Regions from separate parts of the Streptomyces sp. NBC_01176 genome, predicted to be linked through region 1. Evidence: predicted binding sites of a transcription regulator. Region 1 holds the regulator's gene; the other holds the start of a gene.
What was found. The regulator HspR, encoded in region 1, represses chaperone genes until heat shock. The targets are predictions, from matches to a motif close to TTGAGNNNNNNNNNCTCAA.
Positions count from the first base shown of each region.

Region 2: lon (endopeptidase La) is a predicted target of HspR. The motif match lies at 2,077-2,095, and genes of this name have one in related genera.

Region 1 covers NZ_CP108600.1:4,773,927-4,781,698, forward strand. Annotated here, with positions in the region: gene OG199_RS20510 (hypothetical protein) at 599-1,129, opposite strand; gene OG199_RS20515 (sugar ABC transporter substrate-binding protein) at 1,243-2,370, opposite strand; gene OG199_RS20520 (heat shock protein transcriptional repressor HspR) at 3,141-3,587, opposite strand; gene dnaJ (molecular chaperone DnaJ) at 3,592-4,779, opposite strand; gene grpE (nucleotide exchange factor GrpE) at 4,813-5,475, opposite strand; gene dnaK (molecular chaperone DnaK) at 5,472-7,313, opposite strand; gene OG199_RS20540 (MraY family glycosyltransferase) at 7,409-7,772, opposite strand, start outside.
Region 2 covers NZ_CP108600.1:3,678,868-3,686,639, forward strand. Annotated here, with positions in the region: gene lon (endopeptidase La) at 1-2,054, opposite strand, end outside; gene OG199_RS15600 (rhomboid-like protein) at 2,424-3,320, opposite strand; gene OG199_RS15605 (spermidine synthase) at 3,710-4,387, shown strand; gene OG199_RS15610 (response regulator transcription factor) at 4,501-5,238, shown strand; gene OG199_RS15615 (HAMP domain-containing sensor histidine kinase) at 5,279-6,379, shown strand; gene OG199_RS15620 (multifunctional oxoglutarate decarboxylase/oxoglutarate dehydrogenase thiamine pyrophosphate-binding subunit/dihydrolipoyllysine-residue succinyltransferase subunit) at 6,662-7,772, shown strand, end outside.

The DNA.
Region 1 (7,772 bases):
CGACGCTGCGCACCGTCCACGGCGGAGCACTTCCGCACTGCGGACCCCATGGCCCGCGTCTTCCGCAGCGCAACTATGCGCGGCCCCGACCGCCATCGCAACACGGGCGCGCCCCCCGCGCGCCCCCTCTCGCCCGCATACGTCCGGAAATTCCCCCACCTCCGCATCGCGCCCTGCAACAACATGACGGTGACACCGCTCCACCCCGCGCCGCCTCGGCCGACGCGATGGCCGGCCGAGTCCGCGACCACCGCGACGTGACCCCGCGTCAGGGCGCCCACGCGGGGGTGACCGGCGGCCCGCCGGAGGTGACGGCGGCGCTCACCAGGGAGGCGTGAGGAACGGCCTGGAGGGCCCGAGGGACGGTTACGGGGCTCGCCCTGGAGGTAACCGTGGCGACGAGTACGCGGGGCCCGCTCAGCCACGCCCGGGGCCGGATCGCCCCTCCGCTCACGGGATCCTCAACAGGCCTTCGCAGAGGGCGATTTCGGGGACGGTGACTTCAGGATCGGTGACGGGAACGGTGACTCCGGCGTGGATCAGCCCGTGCGGTGAGGACGGAGCGCCCCACCGGGCCTCGGCTCGCGAGGGACTCGCCTCAGACAGCCGTGGCCCAGCTCCTGAGCAGCGCCTCCCGGGCGGCCCGCCAGGGTGTGACGCCGTCGCCCTCGACGCTCCCCCACTCCAACAGCCGCGCCACGTCCGCCGTGCCCTCGACGAAGCGGTCCAACAGGTCCAGCGACAGTTCGTACTCGGACTGCACATAGCCCCCGACGGCCGCCGTGTACACCGTCAGTTCGACCTTCTCCTCGTCCGTGCGGACGTGGAGTTCGAACGCGGGCGGCGCCTCACCGCCGCCCGTGGCCACGTCGAGGACCGTGTCCATCACGCTGTTCACCAGCCACCGGGTACTGGAACGCACCTGCGCGTCGTGCACGGTGACCGCGCGCACGTCCCGCCACGCCCAGAAGCCCTTCTGGTCCGTGCCCACGGCCTCCAGGCCCTCGGGGGTGAGCCGCACCCCGCGCCCGTTCCCCGCGGGCTCGGCGCCCACGTACACGCTCTTCTCGGTGATCCAGAACAGGCCGATCATGGCCATGGGCGCCTCCAGTACGAACGCATCGAGCACGGTCTCCCGGTGAGACCCCGGCCGACCCGGAACGGTTCACCCGGGCCGTGAAAGACGGACGCGCGGGAGCCCCGGGCCGGGGCTCCCGCGCGCAGGTCGCGGGACAGGTACGGCTACTTGAGGCCGGCCGCCGCACAGGCCGACTTGTACTTGGCCGTGCAGATCTCGCTGAGGCTGTAGATGTTGTCCTGGAGCACCGTTTCCTTGATGTTGTCCTTGGTGAGGGCGACCACGGGCACGAGCTGGGCCGGGATCTTCTGGGCCGTGGGGCTGTCGACCTTGTCGCGGGTCAGCGCGTCGAACTCGATCCCGCGGCCCTGGACCTTCGCCACGGCCATCTCGGCGGCGGCCGTGGCCTCCTGCGGGTACGACTTGTAGACGCTCATGTACTGCTCGCCCAGCAGGATCCGCTGCACCGCGTCGAGTTCGGCGTCCTGGCCGGTGACCGGCGGCACCTTGTTGACACCCATCGTCTTCATGGCGTCGATGACCCCGCCCGCGAGGCCGTCGTTGGCGGAGTAGACACCGGCGACGTTGCTGAGGCCGATGGCCGAGATGGCCTTCTCCATGTTGGCCTTGGCCTGGGCCGGGTCCCAGTCCTTGGTGTCGTACTTCTGGGCGATCTCGACCTTGCCGTCGAGCACGGACATGGCGCCCGCCTTGAACTGCGCCGCGTTCGGGTCGGTGGGCGCGCCGTTCATCATCACGATCTGCTTCGTGGCGGTGTTGGTGCCCAGGGCCTTCAGGAGTTCCTTGCCCTGCACCTCGCCGACGAGCTCGTTGTCGAAGGAGATGTACGCGTCGATCGGGCCTTCGGCCAGACGGTCGTAGGCGATGACGGGGATGCCCGCGGCCTTGGCCTTGCGCACACCGCCGGCGATGGCCTTGGAGTCGACCGCGTCCACGAGGAGGACGTCGACCTTGTCGTCCACCAATTGCTGGAGCTGGGCGTTCTGCTTGCTCGCGCTCTGCTCGGCGTTGAGGTGGATGACCTCGCCCTTGCCGTTGGTCAGCTTCTTGACCTGCTCATTGATGATCGGGTAGTCGAACTTCTCGTAACGCGTGTTCGCCTTCTCGGGCAGAAGGAGACCCACCTTGATGTCGTCGCCCTTGGTCGGGCTCGCCTTGGAGTCGCTGCCGCCGATCCCGTCGACGACCCCGCAGCCGGCGAGTGAGACGGCGATCGCGGACGAGGCCAGGGCTATGGCCGTACGACGAAGCCGGGTGTTACGAGTGTTCACATCAGGTGCCTTCCGGGCGAGGTAGCTGCTTTGCGACCCAGGTGGCTGAAAGCCAACGCGGCGATCACCTCAGCGTCAAGGAGTAACCACTTAACGAGATGGCAACAGCAATCTGTGTTCTCCAAGTGAACACGATGGGAAGAGGCTGCACCTCCACTTCCACGTAAGCCCTGCGGAGTACTTCGTTCCCACACACCTCGTCAGGACCGGGGCAACCCACGCCTCCGACCTGGAGACTTGAAGATGGCCGAGTATCGCCGCAGCTCCGGACGCGCGAGCGAGACTCCGGTCCGACGCGACGGGGCGGCCCGCACCGGGGCCGAAGTGATCTGTGTCACTCGCCGACCGGTCCGTCGCGCGCATCGCACAACTCCGGCCGCAATGACCGATTATGTCTCGGCCGCCTACAAACGGCAGTTCACGTGAACGTCGTTTTCCTGGGCACACCGAAGAAAAACGGACTGCTGCGTCCATGGCGCCGACTTGGCCGGTTCGGCCCCCTCCCGGCCGCACCCGCGGGACCGGTCTCCGGCAGAACGTCACCGCCCGCCGAGACAGGCCGACGCCCTCGCCGTTCCCGACGGCGGACACCCCTTCGCTCCGGCCACGCCGCGCGGACCGGTTCCGCCGTCGCCGGGTCCGCCCGCGCCCGCGCGGGCAACTCGCCCGCCCGGCAGGCCTCTTCGCCCGATGCCCACGGCCCCGGCGGCCGGCGCACGCGAAGGGGCCGGGAGGTGATCCACCTCCCGGCCCCTTCGACGCTCGGGGAACTACTCCGCCGACCGCTTCGGCCGCCACACCACCAGCGCGCTCGTCTGCTGGACCTCCTGGTACGGGACCAGGTCCCGCCGGTAGGAGGCGTGGACGGCGGCCTCGCGCTGCTGCATGGCCGCCGCCGCGCCGTCCAGGGCCGACTCCAGCTCCACGACACGGGACTGAAGCGCGGCGACCTGGTTCTCCAGCTCGATGATGCGCTTGATGCCGGCCAGGTTGATGCCCTCGTCCTGCGACAACTGCTGGACCGTGCGCAGCAGTTCGATGTCGCGGGCCGAGTAGCGCCGACCGCGTCCGGGCGTGCGGTCCGGGGAGACCAGGCCGAGGCGGTCGTACTGACGCAAGGTCTGCGGGTGCAGGCCGGAGAGCTGGGCCGCCACCGAGATGACGTAGACCGGGGTCTCCTCGGTCAGTTCATAGGGGTTTCGACGACGGCCGTCCATCTGCTCATGCTCCCTTCGCGGCCTGGAACAGCTCCGCCCGCGGGTCCTCGTCCGCGGTTGCCTCGCGATACGCCTCCAGGGCGTCACGCGCCTTGCCCGACACGTCCGTGGGGACCGCGACCTCGACGGTGACGAGGAGGTCGCCGCGGGTGCCGTCCTTGCGGACCGCGCCCTTGCCGCGGGCCCGCATCGTACGGCCGTTGGGCGTGCCCGGGGGCAGTTTCAGGGTGACCGGGGGGCCGCCCAGGGTCGGTACCCGCACCTCGCCGCCGAGTGCCGCCTCCGCGAAGGTGACGGGCACGGTGACGGTGAGGTTGTCGCCCTTGCGGCCGAAGACCGGGTGGGCGTCCACATGGACCGTGACGTACAGGTCGCCGGCCGGGCCGCCCCGTTCGCCCGGAGCGCCCTTGCCGCGCAGGCGGATGCGCTGGCTGTCCGAGACCCCGGCGGGGATACGGACCTGCATCGTGCGCGAGGACTTGGCGCGGCCGCTGCCCTGGCAGATCTCGCAGGGGTGCTCCGCGATGAGCCCGCGGCCCTTGCAGTCGGGGCACGGGTCGGTGAGCGAGAAGCCGCCGCCCGAACCCCGCGCCACCTGTCCGGTGCCGACGCACGTCGGGCACACCCGGGGTGTGCCGTTCGCGTCGCCGGTGCCGGAGCAGGCCTTGCAGGGAGCCTGCGAGGTCATCCGCAGCGGGACCGTCGCGCCGTCCACCGCCTCGGTGAAGCTCAGCGTCACCTCGGTGTCGATGTCCTGACCGCGCCGGGGCTGGGTCCGGGTGCCGGTGCCCGCGCCGCCGCGGTTGAACAGGCCCCCGAAGACGTCACCGATGCCGCCGCCGAAGCCGCCGGCACCGCCGCCCGCGCCGCCCTGGGCGCCGCCTCCGAAGAGGTCGCCCAGGTCGAAGTTGAAGTTGCCGCCGCCCGCTCCGGGCCCCGGACGGAAGCCGCCGTTGCCGAAGAGGGCGCGTGCCTCGTCGTACTCCTTGCGCTTCTTGACGTCCCCGAGGATGTCGTTGGCCTCGGAGATCTCCTTGAAGCGCTCCTCGGCCTTGGCGTTGCCCTTGTTGGCGTCCGGGTGGAACTCGCGGGCGAGCTTCCGGTACGCCTTCTTGATCTCGGCCTCGGTGGCGTCCTTGGGGACGCCGAGGACCTTGTAGTAGTCCTTCTCGATGAAGTCCTTGGTGCTCATCCCCGACGTCCCTCCTTCCTCATCGTGTCAACGTCAGCCCTCGTCCGGGCCACCGCTCTCCTTGTCCTCGGCCGCCTCAGCCGTCGTGTCGTCGGACTTGACGGACTGCGCGCCCGGCTGGGGCTCGGCGACCGCCACCCGCGCGGGGCGGATGGTGCGCTCGCCGAAGCGATACCCGGGCTGCAGAATCGCCACGCACGTGGTCTCCGTGACGTCCGGCGCGTACGAGTGCATCAGGGCCTCGTGGATCATCGGGTCGAAGGGCTCGCCCTCCTTGCCGAACTGCTGAAGCCCCATCTTCGCCGCGACGGTCTCCAGCGACTCGGCCACCGACTTGAAACCGCCGACCAGTTCACCGTGTTCCCGCGCGCGGCCGATGTCGTCGAGGACGGGCAGGAGCTCGGTCAGAAGGTTCGCGATGGCGACCTCCTTGACCGCGATCCGGTCGCGCTCGACCCGGCGGCGGTAGTTCTGGTACTCGGCCTGGAGCCGCTGGAGGTCCGCGGTGCGCTCTCCGAGCGCCGTACGCACCTGGTCCAGCTGGGCCGTCAGACCGGCGGTCTGTGCTGCGGCTGATGCGTCCCCGGCCGGGGACGCCCCCTCCGCGGAGGGGGCGTCCTTCGGCTCGGCGTCGTCAGGGGTGGCGCCGGAGGGGACGTCAGGCTTCTCTTCGAAACCCGGGGTCTCCTCCGTCACGCGGCACCGTCCTTGCGGTCCTCGTCGACGATCTCGGCGTCCACGACGTCGTCCTCGGCCCTGGCCTGCTCGGCACCCTCGGCGCCGGCGCCGGCCTGCGCGGCCTGGGCGTCGGCGTACATGGCCTGGCCCAGCTTCTGCGAGACGGCGGCGACCTTCTCGGTGGCCGTACGGATCTCGGCGGTGTCCTCGCCCTTGAGCGCGGCCTTCAGCTCCTCGACGGACGCCTCGACCTCGGTCTTGACGTCACCGGGGACCTTGTCCTCGTTGTCCTTGAGGAACTTCTCCGTCTGGTAGACGAGCTGCTCGCCCTGGTTGCGGGTCTCGGCGGCCTCGCGGCGGGCGTGGTCCTCCTCCGCGTACTTCTCGGCCTCTTCGCGCATCCGGTTGACCTCGTCCTTCGGCAGCGAGGAGCCACCGGTGACGGTCATCTTCTGCTCCTTGCCCGTGCCCAGGTCCTTCGCGGTCACGTGCATGATGCCGTTGGCGTCGATGTCGAAGGCGACCTCGATCTGCGGGACGCCGCGGGGCGCCGGCGGCAGACCGGTCAGCTCGAACATCCCGAGCTTCTTGTTGTACGCCGCGATCTCGCGCTCGCCCTGGTAGACCTGGATCTGCACGGACGGCTGGTTGTCCTCGGCCGTCGTGAAGATCTCGGAACGCTTGGTCGGGATCGTGGTGTTGCGCTCGATGAGCTTGGTCATGATCCCTCCCTTGGTCTCGATGCCGAGGGACAGCGGGGTCACGTCGAGGAGCAGGACGTCCTTGACCTCACCCTTGAGGACACCGGCCTGCAGGGCGGCGCCGATGGCGACGACCTCGTCCGGGTTGACACCCTTGTTGGCCTCGTTGCCGCCGGTCAGCTCCTTGACGAGCTCGGCGACGGCCGGCATACGGGTGGAGCCACCGACGAGAACGACGTGGTCGATCTCGGACAGGTTGATGCCCGCGTCCTTGATGACGTTGTGGAACGGCGTCTTGCAGCGCTCCAGAAGGTCGGCCGTGAGCTGCTGGAACTGGGCGCGCGTGAGCTTCTCGTCCAGGTGCAGCGGGCCCTCGGCGGAGGCCGTGATGTAGGGCAGGTTGATCGAGGTCTCGGTGGACGAGGACAGCTCGATCTTGGCCTTCTCCGCGGCCTCACGGAGGCGCTGGAGGGCCATCTTGTCCTTGGCGAGGTCCACGCCGTGACCGGACTTGAACTGCTGCACCAGGTAGTCGACGACCCGCTGGTCCCAGTCGTCACCACCGAGGTGGTTGTCGCCGTTCGTCGCCTTCACCTCGACGACGCCGTCGCCGATCTCCAGGAGGGACACGTCGAAGGTGCCGCCACCGAGGTCGAAGACGAGGATCGTCTGGTCGTCCTTGTCCAGGCCGTACGCGAGCGCGGCGGCCGTGGGCTCGTTGACGATACGCAGGACGTTCAGGCCCGCGATCTCGCCGGCCTCCTTCGTCGCCTGACGCTCGGAGTCGTTGAAGTACGCGGGAACGGTGATGACCGCGTCCGTGACCTTCTCACCCAGGTAGGCCTCGGCGTCGCGCTTCAGCTTCTGCAGGATGAAGGCGCTCATCTGCTGCGGGTTGAAGTGCTTCCCGTCGAGCTCGATCTTCCAGTCCGTACCCATGTGACGCTTCACCGAGCGGATGGTCCGGTCCACGTTCGTGACCGCCTGGCGCTTGGCGACCTCGCCGACGAGCACCTCACCGTTCTTGGCGAAGGCGACGACGGACGGCGTGGTCCTGGCACCCTCGGCGTTGGTGATGACGGTGGGCTCGCCGCCCTCCAGAACGCTGACGACGGAGTTAGTCGTGCCCAGGTCGATGCCGACCGCACGTGCCATTTCAATTCCTCCAGCAATGACTTGAGTGGAACGGACTCAAGTGTGCACGACGTCCAGCTTCCGGTCAACAGAGCTGAGTCGAGGGGGCTCAAGTCTTATCTGTTCCTTACACGCAGGTACGCGCTGACCTGCGGCTTCCCCGGGAAGCTCGTCCCATACACAGGGACACGAAGGAGTACCAGGACCACCACGGCGGCGCCGCCCGCCACCCACAGGGCCGTCGCAGCCCCCACCCACCCCAAGTCGATCAGCATGCCGACGAGTGCACCCGCGAAGCCGGTGATCCCGACGAGCACCGCGGCACCCTGCGGGGTGACACCGAGATGCCGCAGCCGGTGGACGAGGTGGTCGGGAGCGCCGCACCGCAGCGGACGCCCGGCCCGCTGCCGCGACACCAGGACCAGCACCACGTCGGCGGTCGCCACCACCGTCAGCGCGAACACGGCCCCCACGCCCGAC
Region 2 (7,772 bases), 1.1 Mb from region 1:
ACGCCCCGGTCCTTCAGGTCGCCGACCGGCAGTTCCAGCTCGGCTCCGTGCGACCGCAGGAAGCTCAGCGCGATCTGCGCCGACTCCTTCATCACGTCACCCAGCTGACCGGTCAGGGTCAGACCCGCCGCGCCCGTCTCCGGGTCGGCGAGCGACGCCTCCACGTAGAGGACGTCACCGCCCGCGCCCGTGACCGCCAGCCCGGTGGCGACACCGGGCACCGCGGTACGGCGCTCGGCCGGGTCCTGGGCCGACTCGGGCACGTGGTGCGGCCGTCCGAGGAGCCCGCGCAGATCGGCGTCGGTCACCGTGAACGGCAGTTCCCGCTCGCCGAGTTCGTGCTGTGCCGCGACCTTGCGGAGCAGCCGGGCGACGGCCCGCTCCAGGTTGCGGACGCCCGCTTCCCGGGTGTACTCCCCGGCGAGCTTGCGCAGCGCGCTCTCGTCGAGCGTGACCTCGTCCTTCGCCAGACCGGCCCGCTCCAGCTGCCGCTGCAGCAGGTGGTCACGGGCGATGACGACCTTCTCGTCCTCCGTGTACCCGTCGAGCCTGACCAGCTCCATACGGTCGAGCAGTGCCTCCGGGATGGCTTCGAGCACGTTGGCCGTCGCCAGGAACACCACGTCGCTGAGGTCGAGTTCGACCTCCAGGTAGTGGTCCCGGAAGGTGTGGTTCTGCGCGGGGTCGAGGACCTCGAGCAGGGCCGCGGCCGGGTCGCCCCGGAAGTCGGAACCCACCTTGTCGATCTCGTCCAGCAGGACCACCGGGTTCATGGACCCGGCCTCCTTGATGGCGCGGACGATACGGCCGGGCAGGGCGCCGACGTACGTACGCCGGTGGCCGCGGATCTCGGCCTCGTCCCGGACGCCGCCGAGGGCGACCCGGACGAACTTCCGGCCCATCGCGTGCGCGACGGACTCGCCGAGCGAGGTCTTTCCGACGCCGGGCGGTCCGACCAGCGCGAGCACGGCACCGCCGCGCCGCCCGCCGACCACGCCGAGCCCGCGCTCGGAACGCCGCTTGCGCACGGCGAGGTACTCGGTGATGCGTTCCTTCACGTCGTCGAGTCCGGCGTGCTCGGCGTCCAGGACGGCCTTGGCGCCCTGGATGTCGTACGCGCCGGTGTCGTCGGTCCGCTCGTTCCACGGCAGCTCCAGCACCGTGTCGAGCCAGGTCCGGATCCAGGAGCCCTCGGGCGACTGGTCACTGGACCGCTCCAGCTTGTCGACCTCCTTGAGCGCGGCCTCACGGACCTTCTCGGGGAGGTCGGCGGCCTCGACGCGGGTCCGGTAGTCGTCGGACTCCTCGCCCTCCTTGGCGTCGCCGTTCAGCTCGCGCAGCTCCTTGCGGACGGCCTCCAGCTGGCGCCGCAGCAGGAACTCGCGCTGCTGCTTGTCGACGCCCTCCTGGACGTCCTTGGCGATGGACTCGGCGACGTCCTGCTCGGCGAGGTGCTCACGCAGCTGCTCGGTGGCGAGCTTCAGCCGGGCCACCGGGTCGGCGGTCTCCAGCAGCGTGACCTTCTGCTCGGTGCTCAGGAACGGGGAGTAACCGGAGTTGTCGGCGAGCGCGGACACGTCGTCGATGGCCTGTACGCGGTCCACGACCTGCCAGGCCGCGCGCTTGCGCAGCCAGCTGGTGGCGAGGGCCTTGTACTCCTTGACCAGTTCGGTGACGTGGCCGGGCAGCGGATCGGGCACGGTCTCGTCGATCTGGGTGCCCTCGACCCACAGTGCGGCGCCGGGACCGGTCGTGCCGGCACCGATCTTCACGCGTCCACGGCCGCGGATCAGCGCGCCCGGGTCGCCGTCGGCCAACCGGCCGACCTGCTCGACGGTGCCGAGCACACCGGTGCTCGGGTACGCCCCGTCGATGCGTGGCACCAGCAGAACCCGCGGCTTGCCGGGCTCCGACCGCGCGGCGGCCTGGGCCGCCTCCACCGCGGCGCGCACATCGGCGTCGTTCAGGTCCAGCGGAACCACCATCCCGGGCAGCACGACCTCGTCGTCGAGCGGCAGCACGGGCAGGGTGAGCGATGTGGACGTCGAAGCCATGATCTTCCCTCCGGCAGTCAAGTTGAGCTACACCGACTCAATGCACGTGAGTCCCCGATTGTTCCCCGGGGCCTGTTCGCTCTGGGCGATCACTCGGCCACCCCTCGGGACGACGGGCATCCGCGCAGGTCAGCATTCGCCTTCGACGGGTCGACGGGTCCGCCGGGACTGCACCCGCCCGGGGTATACGGCAAGAACCACCTCGTGAGGCGCCCTGTTCCCGCGGAGAGGCATCCGTGGGGGCGGTCCCCGCGGCCATGGGCCAGGGCCGTCCGCGGGGGCCCGGGTCTTCCGCGGGCCTGCCCGTGGGGATACCGGCAAGCCCGCCCCACGGGGGCTCGTCCCCGGGGCCCGGGGAGGCCGACGACCCTAGGCGGCGACGGTGCCGGAGGTCTGGACCGGGCGGACGGCGGGGTCGCCCGCGCTTCGGCCTCCAGTGCGGCCTCCGCCTGCGCCCCCGCCGGCACCGGCCCGGTGCCGACGCCGTACCAGCGGCCAGGTCGAGACGCCGACCGCCAGCGACAGCAGATGCCCCCAGTCGGTCATCGGGTCCGTGAACGCGATCAGGTCGCCGATCAGCACCCCCGCGAAGCCGATCAGCACCGGCCAGCGCAGCCATGGCGTCAGCAGCCCGGCGAGGGCGCCGACGCTCGCGGCGACACCGAAGCTGATGCCGTAGTCGAGACGGTGCAGGGAACTGCCGGGGAGGTGCCCCGCCAGTACCGACAGACCGACGGGCACCTCGGTGGCCAGCGTGGCCACGACGTGACCGAGCAGGAAGACACCCGCCGCCCGCAGCCCGCCTATACGCCGTTCCAGCGCGGTCAGTACGAGCACGAACCCGGCCGCGTACATCGACGCGATGCCGCCCGCGATCCACAGCGCGCTGGCCAGCAGCACCAGCACCGGATGGCGGACGAGATGCGCCACGTCCGTACTGGAGCCCTGTTGCAGCGCGTGGACGAGAGAGGGGGCCGCGTGGTCGGCGGTCACCGAGACGGCGGCGAGAACGGCCGCGTATCCGAAGGTGAAGGGCGTGCCGGTGGGGGTGGGGAGCAGCCGCCAGGGCCGTGGCGCGCGCGTCCGGGCGAGGGCGCGGGTGCGGGCGAGCGGGCGGGAGGCGGTCGGGCGGGGCGCGGAGGTCTCCGTGACCGCGTCGCCGCGCTGTCGCGGCATGCCGTCCAGCACGGACGTGCCCGCTTGCGGATTCTCGGGCGTGACGTCGGACGGGGAGGCCGTGGCCGCCGCGGTCGTGCTCCGGTCCAAGGTGGAGGGCTCCTTCCGTCGCCACCCACCCTTGGGTGTCCCGCGCGTCACTGTCTATGACCGACGCCACCCGCGGGGGGATTCACAGCAACCCCACAGCCGGGAACGGCGTCCGCACAGCCGCGCGACCGCACGAGCGGCCGAGGCTGTCACCGTTGCGCCTCGCCGTATGCATGGCCGTATGCGTGGCCCCATGCATGTCCGCATGTATGAAAGACAGCCGATCGCCACCGGCCGTCGCCGGACGACGCCGCGAGGCGCGCGCCCGGGGCGTGGGACAGCCGGGCACCCGGGGCGTACGCGCGGACGGCACACCTGAGGATCGGTCACGCCGCGCAGCCGGGGATCTTCCCCTCCGCACCTCCGGGGGTACTGCCAGGATGGGAGCCATGACGGCTCCGTACGACACCCCCGTAGTCATCGACCGCAGGGAAGGCCCGTACGGCGAGGTCGTGTTGCGGCGCCACGGCGCACTGCTGCAGATCATCGCCAACGGGTGCTTCCTGATGGACACCTCGGACGGCCGCTCGGAGCGGCTGCTCGTCGACGCCGCGTACGACGCCCTCGACGGGCGCCCGGAGCCGGACGTGCTGATCGGCGGGCTCGGCGTCGGGTTCTCGCTCGCCCACGCGGTGGCGGACCGGCGCTGGGGGCGCATCACCGTCGTCGAGCGCGAGCGGGCCATCGTCGACTGGCACCGTGACGGTCCGCTGGCCCGGCTCTCCGCGCGGGCGTTCGCCGATCCGCGCACCGAGATCGTGGAGGCCGATCTGTCCGCTCACCTCCGTGAGACATCCGCCACGTACGACGCGCTCTGCCTGGACATCGACAACGGCCCCGACTGGACCGTCACGGAGGACAACCACAGCCTGTACGGACCGGCCGGACTCGCGGACTGCGCGCGGGTGTTGAGACCGGGCGGGGTGCTCGCCGTGTGGTCGGCCCAGCCCTCTCCCAAATTTGAAGGAAGCTTGCGGAATGCCGGATTCCGACGGGTGCGTACCGAAGAGATCCCGGTTGCCCGGGGCGTTCCGGACGTCGTCCACCTCGCGACAGGGCCTGGATAGCCGAGCGCAGCCGACTGCCCTTACGCTGCTCCCCTGGCGCGGATCATTCAAGCGTCAAGCGCAGTCATGGGATCACCCCACGGATTCCGGAAAGCACACATCAGGGGCGGGCGATGGAGCAGACCCACACATCCCACAACGGCACGGCGGCGACGCCGGGCGCTCAGCGCCGGGTGCTGGTGGTCGAGGACGACCCGACGATCGTCGACGCCATCGCGGCCCGCCTGCGAGCCGAGGGGTTCCTCGTGCAAACCGCGGGCGACGGACCGGCCGCCGTCGACACGGCGGAGGCCTGGCAGCCCGACCTGCTGATCCTCGACATCATGCTGCCCGGCTTCGACGGCCTGGAGGTCTGCCGGCGGGTCCAGGCCCAGCGTCCGGTACCGGTGCTGATGCTCACCGCGCGCGACGACGAGACCGACATGCTGGTCGGTCTCGGCGTGGGCGCCGACGACTACATGACGAAGCCGTTCTCGATGCGGGAGCTGGCCGCGCGCGTGCACGTCCTGCTGCGCCGGGTCGAGCGGGCCGTGGTGGCGGCCTCGACGCCGCGCAGCGGCATCCTGCGCCTCGGCGAGCTGGAGATCGACCACGCGCAGCGCCGGGTACGGGTGCGCTCGGAGGACGTGCACCTCACCCCCACCGAGTTCGACCTGCTGGTCTGCCTCGCCAACACGCCGCGCGCGGTACTCTCCCGCGAGCAGTTGCTGGCCGAGGTCTGGGACTGGGCGGACGCCTCGGGAACCCGGACCGTGGACAGCCACATCAAGGCGCTGCGCCGGAAGATCGGCGCCGAGCGGATCCGCACCGTGCACGGTGTGGGCTATGCGCTGGAGACCCCGACTCCCTGAGCGGGGCCCGCGCGAGGACCTGTTTGAGGGGGCTGATCTCATGAGCGGACCGGGAGAGCGCGGGAACGCCGGGCCCTGGGGCTCCGTGCGCCCCTTCTCGATCAAGACGAAGCTGGGCACGCTGGTCGTGGTCTCGGTCTTCATCACCACCGGTCTGCTGATGATCGCGGTGCGCACCGAGACGGAGCTGCGCTTCATCACGGTCTTCTCGATGATCGCCACCCTCCTGATAACGCAGTTCGTGGCGCATTCGCTTACCGCGCCGCTGGACGAGATGAACACGGTCGCCCGGTCCATCTCGCACGGCGACTACACGCGCCGGGTCAGCGACAGCCGCCGCGACGAGCTGGGCGACCTGGCCCAGACGATCAACCTCATGGCCGACGAGCTGGAGGCCCAGGACCGCCAGCGCAAGGAACTCGTGGCGAATGTCTCGCACGAGCTGCGCACCCCCATCGCGGCCCTGCGCGCGGTCCTGGAGAACGTCGTGGACGGCGTCTCCGCGGCCGACCCCGAGACGATGCGTACGGCCCTGAAGCAGACGGAGCGGCTGGGCCGGCTGGTGGAGACGCTGCTGGACCTCTCCCGGCTGGACAACGGCGTCGTACCGCTGCGCAAGCGCCGTTTCGAGGTGTGGCCGTACCTGTCGGGCGTGCTGAAGGAGGCCAACATGGTCGCCTCCGCGCGCGGGGGCCTCGCCTCGGGCTCCGGCAGCCACACCCGCACCGACGTCCACCTGCACCTCGACGTCTCCCCGCCGGAGCTGACCGCGCACGCCGACCCGGAGCGGATCCACCAGGTCGTCGCCAACCTCATCGACAACGCGGTCAAGCACAGCCCGCCGCACGGCCGGGTCACCGTCAAGGCCCGCCGGGGCGACCTCCCCGAGTCGCTGGCCCTGGAGGTCCTGGACGAGGGCCCCGGTATTCCGCAGTCGGAGTGGCACCGCGTCTTCGAGCGGTTCAACCGCGGTGGGGTGCCGTCGCCGCACGGGCCCGGCAGCGACGGCGGTACGGGCCTGGGGCTCGCCATCGCCCGCTGGGCGGTCGATCTGCACGGCGGCCGGATCGGCGTGGCCGAATCCCAGCGGGGCTGCCGGATCCAGGTCACCCTTCCGGGCCTTCCCTCTCTGCCAAGTTGACGTAAAGTTCGAACCGGAGCCGCAAGATCCATCCGTGTCCGGTGCTCGTGGACACGTGTGATCAGGCAGAGGGCCGCGTGAGTCGTGCCGCGACCCTGGATCGACGTACCCATTCCGGTCCGGAACCACGCTTGTTTCCCGCCATTTCCCGCACCGAAACACGCTTTCCGATGTGACTTGCACGACGTTGGACCGGCCCGGCCTGACCTTCCCGGCCAGGGAGGCGTAGCCTTTATTCCCGCTGTCCATCACCTTGTGAAGCGGAAGAGGGCGGTTGCCGCCGTGTCGCCACAGTCCCCCAGTAACTCGAGCATCTCGACCGAAGGCCAAGCCGGGAAGAACCCCGCGGCTGCGTTCGGTCCCAATGAGTGGCTCGTCGACGAGATCTATCAGCAGTACCTCCAGGACCCGAATTCCGTAGACCGAGCCTGGTGGGACTTCTTCGCCGACTACAAGCCAGGGGCTCCGGCCGCCTCGGCTCCGGCGGGTACTGCGGCCGCGGGGGCCGCAGGGACCACCACCACGGCTGTGTCCGCGCCTGCCGCCCCGGCGGCTCCTGCCGCGCCCGCGGCGCCCCAGGCACCGGCCCAGGCCGCTCCGGCGGCTCCTGCGGCCCCGGCGCCCGCCGCGCCCGCTCCGGCCGCCGCGCCCGCGGCGTCGAAGCCCGCCGCCGCGCCGGCCCCGGCTCCCGCGAAGGCCGCTCCGGCCGCCGCGAAGCCGTCGGCCGCGGCCGAGGCCCCTGCCGGTCCCGAGTTCGTGACGCTGCGCGGCCCCGCCGCCGCGGTCGCGAAGAACATGAACGCCTCGATCGAGGTGCCCACGGCCACGTCCGTGCGCGCGGTCCCGGTGAAGCTGCTCTTCGACAACCGCATCGTCATCAACAACCACCTGAAGCGCGCCCGGGGCGGGAAGATCTCCTTCACCCACCTCATCGGCTACGCGATGGTGCAGGCCATCAAGGCCATGCCGTCCATGAACCACTCCTTCGCGGAGAAGGACGGCAAGCCGACCCTGGTCAAGCCTGAGCACGTCAACTTCGGTCTCGCCATCGACCTGGTGAAGCCGAACGGTGACCGCCAGCTCGTCGTCGCCGGCATCAAGAAGGCCGAGACGCTGAACTTCTTCGAGTTCTGGCAGGCCTACGAGGACATCGTCCGCCGCGCCCGCGACGGCAAGCTGACGATGGACGACTTCACCGGCGTCACGGTCTCCCTGACCAACCCCGGCGGCCTCGGCACCGTCCACTCGGTCCCCCGCCTGATGCCCGGCCAGTCGGTCATCATGGGCGTCGGCTCCATGGACTACCCGGCGGAGTTCCAGGGCACCTCCCAGGACACCCTGAACAAGCTCGGCATCTCGAAGGTCATGACGCTCACGTCGACCTACGACCACC